One region of the Halanaerobium saccharolyticum subsp. saccharolyticum DSM 6643 genome, then DNA from elsewhere that is predicted to be linked to it. Evidence: riboswitches for the same ligand, from Rfam matches in the RefSeq annotation. Region 1 holds a riboswitch; each other region holds the start of a gene.

Region 1 (2,202 bases):
GCTGTATTAATAATAATTACATTCTTTTTCATTTGAGCAATGCTCTTTTGATTTATCATTCCTGCAGTTTCTTCAGTTAAAGGACAGTGCAGACTTATAATATCAGATTGTTTATAAAGCTCTCTCAGCTTTAAAAATTCCAGACCCTCGGTCAATATATCTGGATCTGAAATTTTTTCTTGCGGACTGCGATCATAGACTATAACCTTCATACCAAATGCTAATGCCAACTCAGCAGTCCGCTGACCTATGCTGCCAAAACCAATTATTCCTAAAGTCCTATTTTTTAACTCAATTAAAGGATAGTTCCAAAAACAAAAATCTTCAGACTGAGTCCATTCCTTTGCTTTAACTGCTCTATTATGTTCACCTACATGTAAAGCTGCCTCTAAAATCAAAGCTAAAGTAAATTGTGCTACTGCATTTGTACTATAATCAGGTGCATTTGTTACAATTACATCATTTTCTGCAGCTGCTTTAATATCTACAACATTATAGCCTGTTGCTAAAATTCCTATATATTTTAATCCTGGCAGGCTTTCTATTGTTTTTCTTTTTAGCGGAGTCTTATTTGTTAATAAAATATCTGCTCCTTTAGATCTTTCTAAGATTTTTTCTTTAGGAGTTCGATCATAGATTTCAAGCTCTCCTAAGTTTTTTATCTGATCCCAACTTAAATCGCCTGGATTTAGCGCATATCCATCTAAAACTACAATTTTCATTTATTTTTCCCCCAGTTTATATTTTTCAAAATAAGAAATATTCTTAGTTTATGCTGATGGTTTTAGTAAATAAATTACTTTCATTAATATTATTCTATTTAGAAGAGGGTCTTCCTTCTTTTAGTCTCCGGATAATTTAAAAAGTAATATAATTATTTTATTGATAAAATATTAAATTTAAAGCAGGAGTCTGGACTTTTATGTTTAAATATAAATATAGAAATAAATATAAATATTTACATATATTATTTTCAGTCTGAAAACAAAGGCACAATAATTGAAAGATTATTACGCAAAGATCTGAGTCTAAGGATTTAATCTATGACTGTCAGATTTGCCTCAGGTATAGAAGCCAAAGTGAGAACAAGAGTAGTGATAGCATCTTATACAGGAGGGATAAATATGGGGATTTTTAACTTTTTAAAGAGAAATGAGAATCAAAATATTAAATTTTTTGAGGAAAATAATCTGGAATCTTGGTGGAATCACAGCTTTAATGACAGAGAAAAAAAGAGAATTATTTCTGAAAGCTCAAATTTACTTAATAATTTAAATTCAGACAAAACAGCTGCCAGAACCTTATATCTGCTTGCAGGAAATGTTATTACAAGATTTAATAATAATCCTGATCTAATAATACGTTTACTTAAAAAAGCAGCAGAACTTTCAAAAGAGCCAAAGGAGCGCTTTGAAATATATTCTCAATTGATTAAAATGCTGCAGGAAGATGAGCAAAATGAAGAAGCTATTAAGTTAATTAGAGAGGCTGAAGCTCAAAATTGGGCGGGTAACTGGCAAGAACTTAAAAATTAGATGCTTTAATTTAAATTTTTAAAATACATATAGCCTTAAAATAAATATCAATAAATATCAAAAAGCTTAGATTTCTCTTTGAAAGAGATTTCTAAGCTTTTCTTTTTGCTTAACTTGCCAGCCAGCCCCCATCAACAGGAATCAAAGCCCCATGCATATAATCAGAAGCCTCAGCTGCTAAGAAAATAGCTGCACCTTTTAAATCATCATTCTGTCCCCAGCGTCCAGCAGGTATTCTGCTTAAAATGGCTGAACTTCTTTCTTTATCCTTTCTAAGTGGGGCAGTGTTATTTGTAGCAATATAACCAGGTGCAATTGCATTAACATTTATCCCTTTTGCAGCTAATTCATTACAAAAAGATTTAGTAATTCCAGCTACAGCATGCTTACTCGCTGTATAAGACGGGACAAACTTACCTCCCTGATAAGAAAGCATTGAAGCAGTATTTATAACCTTCCCCTGAACATTATTATCTACAAAATAATTAGCAACTTTTTGAGTTAATAAAAATAAACTTCTTAAATTAACTTTCATTACAGAATCCCAATCTTCGACTGTAAAATCTAAAATAGGATTGCGTCTTATCATTCCTGCATTATTAACAAGTATATCTATTTTCCCATATTCAGCCAGTGTTTCTTCGACTATTTTATCTAAATTATCTTC
Region 2 (2,202 bases), 230 kb from region 1:
TAGTCAAAAGCAAAATTATTCAAAAAAAGTAAAAAAAGAGTTAATTAATATTAATGCTGCAGATGCTTCAACTTTAGATATACTCTGGGGAATAGGGCCTGCTACTGCTAATAAAATTATTGAGTATCGAAGTGAAAATGGTCCCTTTGAAAAACTTGAAGAAATTAAAAATGTTGATGGAATTGATGATGGCAAATTTGACCATTGGCATGATAAAATTACTGTTGAGTGAAACTTTTTAACTTATACCCGGTACTGAAAAGGTATTGTACTTAAAACACATAAAAATATGAAAGGATGGTTTTATGAAAGTAACAGTTGATAAAATTGAAAATGATAAGGCAAGGCTTTTAATTCGCCCTGATGAAAAAGAAGAATTCTATTTGCCCCTAGCTAAACTGCCAAAAGGGACTGCAGAAGGGAGTATCTTAGAAATGAATTTTGAATTAAACGAAGACGAAAAAAAAGCCGCCGAAAAAAGAGTCGGCAGCCTGTTAGATAAACTTAAAAATAAGAAGAGCTGAAATTAATCAGCTCTTTTTTTATTATTTAAATTTAATATAATTCTGGAACAAGACTATGTCTTAAATCCAAAGCTAAGTTTTCAATTGCAGTTCTAGAACTTTGATCTAAAATAAATTTCAAATCAAAAGTTATTTGCTGCACACCATTTTTACCGCTAAATTTTGCTGTAGTAGAATTTAAATTCTGCCATTCATAATCACTTTGATTACTTTTCCTAATCATTATTTTAGAATTCAAATTTTTATTATTCAAACGCAAATGCCATTTTGTATTACTTAAAATATTTAGTTTTAAAGCTTCTTCAATTACAATTTCTTTGCTGCCATTATAATTACTCATTAAATATGAATAATTTATATTGGGTTCTTCAATAATTTCAAGACGTTGAAATATAGGAATCTTTGCTCTTACTAAAACTCTAGCTTCACGCCTAAGTTGATCCTCATTATCAGCAGCAGCTTCAACAAAATTAGTTGTCGAAAAAACACTAAAAATTAAGAGTAAAAAGACAAAAATCCTTAACCCTGTACTTCTCAAGTTAAATTTCATTATTTCCTCCTTTTAGCAGCCGGCTATCTCAAGTTGAGATCCTTAGCTTTGTGTCACTGCCTCAAAGCAGTTTTACCCTTTAAAAGAGGGCTGAAAAATAAAAATCCTGTCATATATTAAATGACAGGTCAAGCTTGCCCCTTGCCAGGTAGTTTCACAACCATTGTTTGAAAACATTAGGTCTGAAAACTTTGCGCCTCTATCCTTTCGGATTGAGTTGCCCTTTTCTGTCAGGTTAATTCTTATTTGATTTAATTATATCAGCTTGAAAATTAAAATCAAGTAATTTTTGGTAAATATTTAAAAAGGTGAATTGAAAATTACAAAATGTTAGGTTTTGATTTTCTAGACATTAAAAAATGGCGGTAAGCCTATTATGACCTACCACCATTTATATTAATTTTATTCAATTTTAATTATTTATTCTTCTCTCAGTTATTTACTTATGGACGCATTGAATCAAATAGCAGATCTGAGAATTCAGTATTCTGCATCATTCCATTAAATGCTTCTGCTCCTTCACCATAAGCAAAGACTGGTACTGAGTTAAGTGTGTGTCCACCAGTAGAGGAATTAGCTCTAATGCGAGAACTTAGAACTCCTGCCTGATACTCTTGAGCAATAACAGAGCCGATCTCCCATCCTACAAGATAGGTATACTTGAGATTACCTTCTTCATCTACAACTTTCTCATTGAAACTGGCAACTTCTGTATCGGATAAAGAAATATTTGCATATTCTTCAAATACTGACTTAACACTCTCTACAGTAAATCCATTCCCATTTTCTTTAGCTGTCATCTGTGCAGCCATATATTCTGGAGAAACATCAATGTTCATTAAAGCTTCTTTATTAATTGGTTCAGATACTGAAAAACCAAGAGTTTCATGGTCAGCTGTTACAATAACTAAAGTATCTCCATTTTCCTCAGCAAAATCCATTGCTGCTCTTACACTGGCATCAAAATCAAGAGTTTCAGCTACAACGCCAGGGATATCTGCTGCATGAGATGCATGGTCAATTCTGGCACCTTCTGCCATTAAGAAAAATCCATCTTCATCTTCAGAAAGTACTTCTAGAGCCTTTTTAGTCATTGCTTCCATTGAAGGTTCATTAGAACCAACATCA
Region 3 (2,202 bases), on a different contig from region 1:
AAACTAAAGAAAAAAACTTAGAAGAATATATTGATTCCTTAAAAATGATTGGTTTTTCTGGCTGGAATGTGACTATTCCTTATAAAGAAAGTATTATACCTTATTTAAATGGTTTTTCTTCTTTAGCTAGGGCTTCAGGTGCAGTTAATACTGTCTTAAATCGAAGGGGCAGACTTACCGGCTATAATACTGATGTGATTGGATTTCAGCGTCAGCTTGAAGAATCAGGAATTAATGTTAAAGATAAAAGAGCAGTTGTGATTGGAGCTGGTGGAGCAGCTAGAGCAGTTATTGCAGCTTTAATTCAGCTTTCTTTGGCAGATATTACTATAATTAACCGGACAGTAGAAAATGCGGAAGAATTGGCAAAACTTTTTAGAGAAGAGAATTCTGAGCAAAACTTTGATTTCTGCAGTTTGGAAGAGCAGGAATATGCAGAAGTTCTAAAAGCAGCTGATTTGGTAGTTGATACAACTCCGGTTGGGATGTATAGTAATAATATTAAGAATAAAGTTGTTATCAATCCTGAATATTTGCATGAAGATCAGTTAGTAATTGATTTAGTTTATAATCCTTTGAAAACAGAAATTTTAAAAGAAGCAGAAAAAAGAGGAGCTCAGATTGGTAATGGACTGCCAACTTTAATATATCAGGCAGAGGCATCATTTAAACTCTGGACAAAAGAAATGCCGCCCAAGAAAAAATGGTATCAGATAGCTGAAGAAGCAGTGGAGATTATAGAACAAAAAGAACTTGAAGCAGAGGAAGAATAAATAATTAAGTAAGAATTACTCTTTTGGGTAATATACTTTTTAAATTAATAATTTTATAATTAAATTAGAATGAGGATACTTTAAGTTAAATATATAATAGCAAAGCAGTTTAAAGGCTGTGACGCAAAAACATAAGTCTAAGGGATTTCCTATGATAGTTATGTTTACCTCAGGTAAAAATTGCCATAGTGAACTTTTTAATGGCAATTTTTTGCTAAAAAGCTTTAATTTTAAAATAAAATTAAAATTTGATTAAAATTTTGCAGGAATAATATTAGCTATATAGAACTTTATTAATTAAGCAAGGTAATTCTAGATATTTCGACATTATAATATAAAATTTATAGATAGAAAAATAATTAAACTAATTGAGGAGTAAATTATGGGAGCTAAAAGTAAAAAGAAAATTGGTGATTTACTAATTGAGTTTGGTTATATAACTCAAAATGAGTTAGAAGCTGCAATATCTGAGCAGGAAGATATGGATCAGAGATTGGGTGAAGTATTAGAGAAATTAGGTTATGTATCTGAGGAAGAATTGATAGATGTTTTAGAATATCAGCTGGGTATTCCAAGGGTTAATTTGAATAATTATTTATTAAATGCTCACCTTTCTCAATATGTTTCTGAAAATTTAGCTAGACGTCATAATGCAGTCCCTTATGAAATAGAAGATGATCTTTTAAAAGTAGCAATGGAAGATCCAACAGATTTAGTAGCAATTGAAAATATAGAGGTTAATTCCGGTATGAAAATAGAAGTAGCAATTGCAACTCATTCGGAGATTATAAATGCAATTAACCAGGTTTATTCATTAATCGATACTGATACATCTGATATCTTTGATAGTCTTGATCAATATGGAATGAATGAAGAGCCAGAGCTTGATCAGTTAAGACAGATGGTAGAAGATGCACCAATTGTTCGCTTAACCAACTTGATTATAACTCAGGCTATTCACACGAAGGCAAGTGATATTCACATTGAGCCGCTTAGAGGTAGTGTTAGAGTCCGTTACAGAGTTGATGGAGTCCTGCATGAGGAACTTACAATTCCCAAACATTCGCAGGCTGCTTTAATTTCTCGTTTAAAAATTATTGCTGACTTAGATATTACTAAACGCAGAATTCCTCAAGATGGAAGAATTCAGATGAACTTTAAGGGAATGCAGATAGATATGCGGGTCTCGACTCTACCTACAATTTATGGAGAAAAGGTGGTTATCAGACTTTTAAACAGGGATGACAGCCTCTTAAATATAGAAAAGTTAGGTTTTAGTGCAGAAAATAAGGAAAGGTTTAATAGATTGATTAAAAAACCTTATGGAATTTTATTAGCTACCGGACCAACAGGTAGTGGTAAATCTACAACCTTATTTGCGGCTTTAAATGAAATTAATTCACCGACCAAAAATATTGTAACAATTGAG
Region 4 (2,202 bases), 190 kb from region 1:
ATTTTTTGAGAATCTTTTTGTAATTGGTTTACCTCTTGTAATTTTTTGTTAAAATAATTGGAAAAATTTTCTTTATTAGGCTCTTCGATTTGCTTGGATCCCTGATCAAGCTTGAAATTATCTGCTATATTGATCGGATTAATATTTATCATTGTTTTCACCTCGTTTTAAGCTTAGGTACTAATATTTAGGGCACTATTTGCCATACTTTTGTAATTAGAAATTGCCTGTACATTTGCCTCATAACTTCTGCTTGCATCAATCATATTAACCATTTCGGTCATTACACTGACATTTGGCAGCTCTAAATAACCATTCTCATCTGCATCTGGATGATCGGGACGATATTCCAATCTAAAAGGAGAGGGATCTTCTTCAATTGCACTTACTTCAACACCTGCATTGGCTCCACTTTTTTGCTTGGAGTTTAAGGCCTTTACTTGACTAGAGAATTTTTCTTTAAAAACAGCTACTTTTCTTCGATAAGTGTTTCCATCTTCATCACGAGTAGTTTCTGCATTGGCTATATTCCCCGAAATAAGGTCCATTCTTAACCTCTGAGCAGTTAATCCAGATGCACTGATATCAATTCCCTTAAACACTTTTATCTACCTCCCTGACTTATAACCTGATTTAAAGTCGAAAAATGACCTGCCGCACGACGGGTCATTACATTATAATATATACTATTTTTGGCCATTTCTGCCATTTCAAAATCAACATCTACATTATTTTGATCATTACGGTAGCTTTTATTACTATTTGAAACAGTAGTGTTTGGATTAGAATATTCCTTGCGGAAGGGAATATGTTTTGAAGTGGTGGTATTTAAGGAAATGTTTTTATTTTGGTCAGCATTTATCTTTTTATTTAACATCGATTTAAAATTAGTATCCTGCCGTTTATAGCCTGGGGTCCCAATATTTGCTAAATTGTTCGAAATTAGTTCTCCTCTTTTGACTGCACCATCTAAAGCACCACTAATTATTGATACATAATTATTCACTCTGCCACCTCCTGAATTAAATTTTAAATATAAAAATGGGCCTTTAGGTTAACTAAAGGCCACATAGCAACTCATTAAAAAAATATTGCATGGAATTATGTAGTAGAAATCTACTATTAATACATTCAATATTATCTTCAATAACATGCAACCTGGCAGTCATAACATAATTTCGTTTTTAGACCCATAGTTTTGCGTCATTACCTTTCGGTAATTTTGCCAATATTTATTTAAATAAGTTATAGCAATTTTTCTAAGGATTCCATCACTCTATCTTTCTTAAATGGTTTCACAATAAAGTCCTTTGCTCCCAGTTCAATTGCTTGAATAACAATTTTTTGTTGTCCCATAGCACTACAAACAACAATTTTCGCAGACGGGTCAATATCTTGAATTGCTTTTATAGCTTCTAATCCATCCATAATCGGCATTGTAATATCCATAGTCACGATATCGGGCTTTACTTCCTGATAAAGTTCTACAGCTTCCTTCCCATTTTCTGCTTCTCCGACAACTTCAAAATTATCTTTTAAAATATTTTTCAAATTCAAGCGCATAAAAGCAGCATCATCTACTATTAAAACACTATTCATATAAGGTTTACCTCCTAGCAAGTATTTATACTGCTATTAATAATAATAACAAATATATATTTTATTTACAAGAGAAAATTAATATTTTTGTTTTATAATGTCATATTTTGTCTATTGAAGGCACTTACTCTAATCTTACCATCAATGAGATTAAAATACATTGAGCGTCCATAATCCTTTGCTAAATCAGAGCCAACGATCTTTATTTTTTCTTCTTTTAGAACTCTTTTGACAGCTGCAATATTTTTTTGACCAATCTGCATCACCGATTGACCGGCCTCTGTTTTAAACATTCCGGCTCCACCAACAAGTTTTGCCTGCAGCCGCTGTCTTCTAGCTCCTTTTTCTATCATTTTATCTAAAAGAAATGGAATAGCAGTATCGGCATATTTACTTTTTACTTGATTTTTTCCTTTACTCTCAGGCAGCATAACATGGGCTAAGCCTCCTATTTTTGTAAATTCATCATAAAAAGCAACCCCCACACAGGAACCTAAACCCAAAATAACAAGTAATGCATCTTCCTGATCAACTGCCCAATCAGCCATTTTAACTATTGTTTTCTTTGCTTCCTTTTTGTTTTCTAAACTAAGCAAGGTTATC

Evidence for each region. Region 1 has a riboswitch for cyclic di-GMP ahead of HSACCH_RS12655 (hypothetical protein). Riboswitches for the same ligand answer to the same signal wherever they lie in the genome.
Region 2: another riboswitch for cyclic di-GMP. It lies ahead of HSACCH_RS11570 (hypothetical protein); the one in region 1 lies ahead of HSACCH_RS12655 (hypothetical protein).
Region 3: another riboswitch for cyclic di-GMP. It lies ahead of HSACCH_RS06530 (GspE/PulE family protein); the one in region 1 lies ahead of HSACCH_RS12655 (hypothetical protein).
Region 4: another riboswitch for cyclic di-GMP. It lies ahead of flgB (flagellar basal body rod protein FlgB); the one in region 1 lies ahead of HSACCH_RS12655 (hypothetical protein).

The regions. Positions count from the first base shown of each region.
Region 1 covers NZ_CAUI01000023.1:535,388-537,589, forward strand. Annotated here, with positions in the region: gene HSACCH_RS12650 (D-2-hydroxyacid dehydrogenase) at 1-722, opposite strand, end outside; cyclic di-GMP riboswitch class I at 980-1,064, shown strand; gene HSACCH_RS12655 (hypothetical protein) at 1,125-1,535, shown strand; gene kduD (2-dehydro-3-deoxy-D-gluconate 5-dehydrogenase KduD) at 1,645-2,202, opposite strand, start outside.
Region 2 covers NZ_CAUI01000023.1:308,499-310,700, forward strand. Annotated here, with positions in the region: gene HSACCH_RS11560 (MBL fold metallo-hydrolase) at 1-232, shown strand, start outside; gene HSACCH_RS11565 (DUF3006 domain-containing protein) at 306-524, shown strand; gene HSACCH_RS11570 (hypothetical protein) at 556-1,074, opposite strand; cyclic di-GMP riboswitch class I at 1,086-1,161, opposite strand; cyclic di-GMP riboswitch class I at 1,219-1,306, opposite strand; gene HSACCH_RS11575 (alkaline phosphatase) at 1,518-2,202, opposite strand, start outside.
Region 3 covers NZ_CAUI01000015.1:251,836-254,037, reverse strand. Annotated here, with positions in the region: gene HSACCH_RS06535 (shikimate dehydrogenase) at 1-773, shown strand, start outside; cyclic di-GMP riboswitch class I at 862-945, shown strand; gene HSACCH_RS06530 (GspE/PulE family protein) at 1,156-2,202, shown strand, end outside.
Region 4 covers NZ_CAUI01000023.1:345,295-347,496, forward strand. Annotated here, with positions in the region: gene fliE (flagellar hook-basal body complex protein FliE) at 1-152, opposite strand, end outside; gene flgC (flagellar basal body rod protein FlgC) at 174-602, opposite strand; gene flgB (flagellar basal body rod protein FlgB) at 605-1,006, opposite strand; cyclic di-GMP riboswitch class I at 1,150-1,237, opposite strand; gene HSACCH_RS11780 (response regulator) at 1,246-1,599, opposite strand; gene HSACCH_RS11785 (chemotaxis protein CheD) at 1,692-2,195, opposite strand; gene HSACCH_RS11790 (chemotaxis protein CheC) at 2,188-2,202, opposite strand, start outside.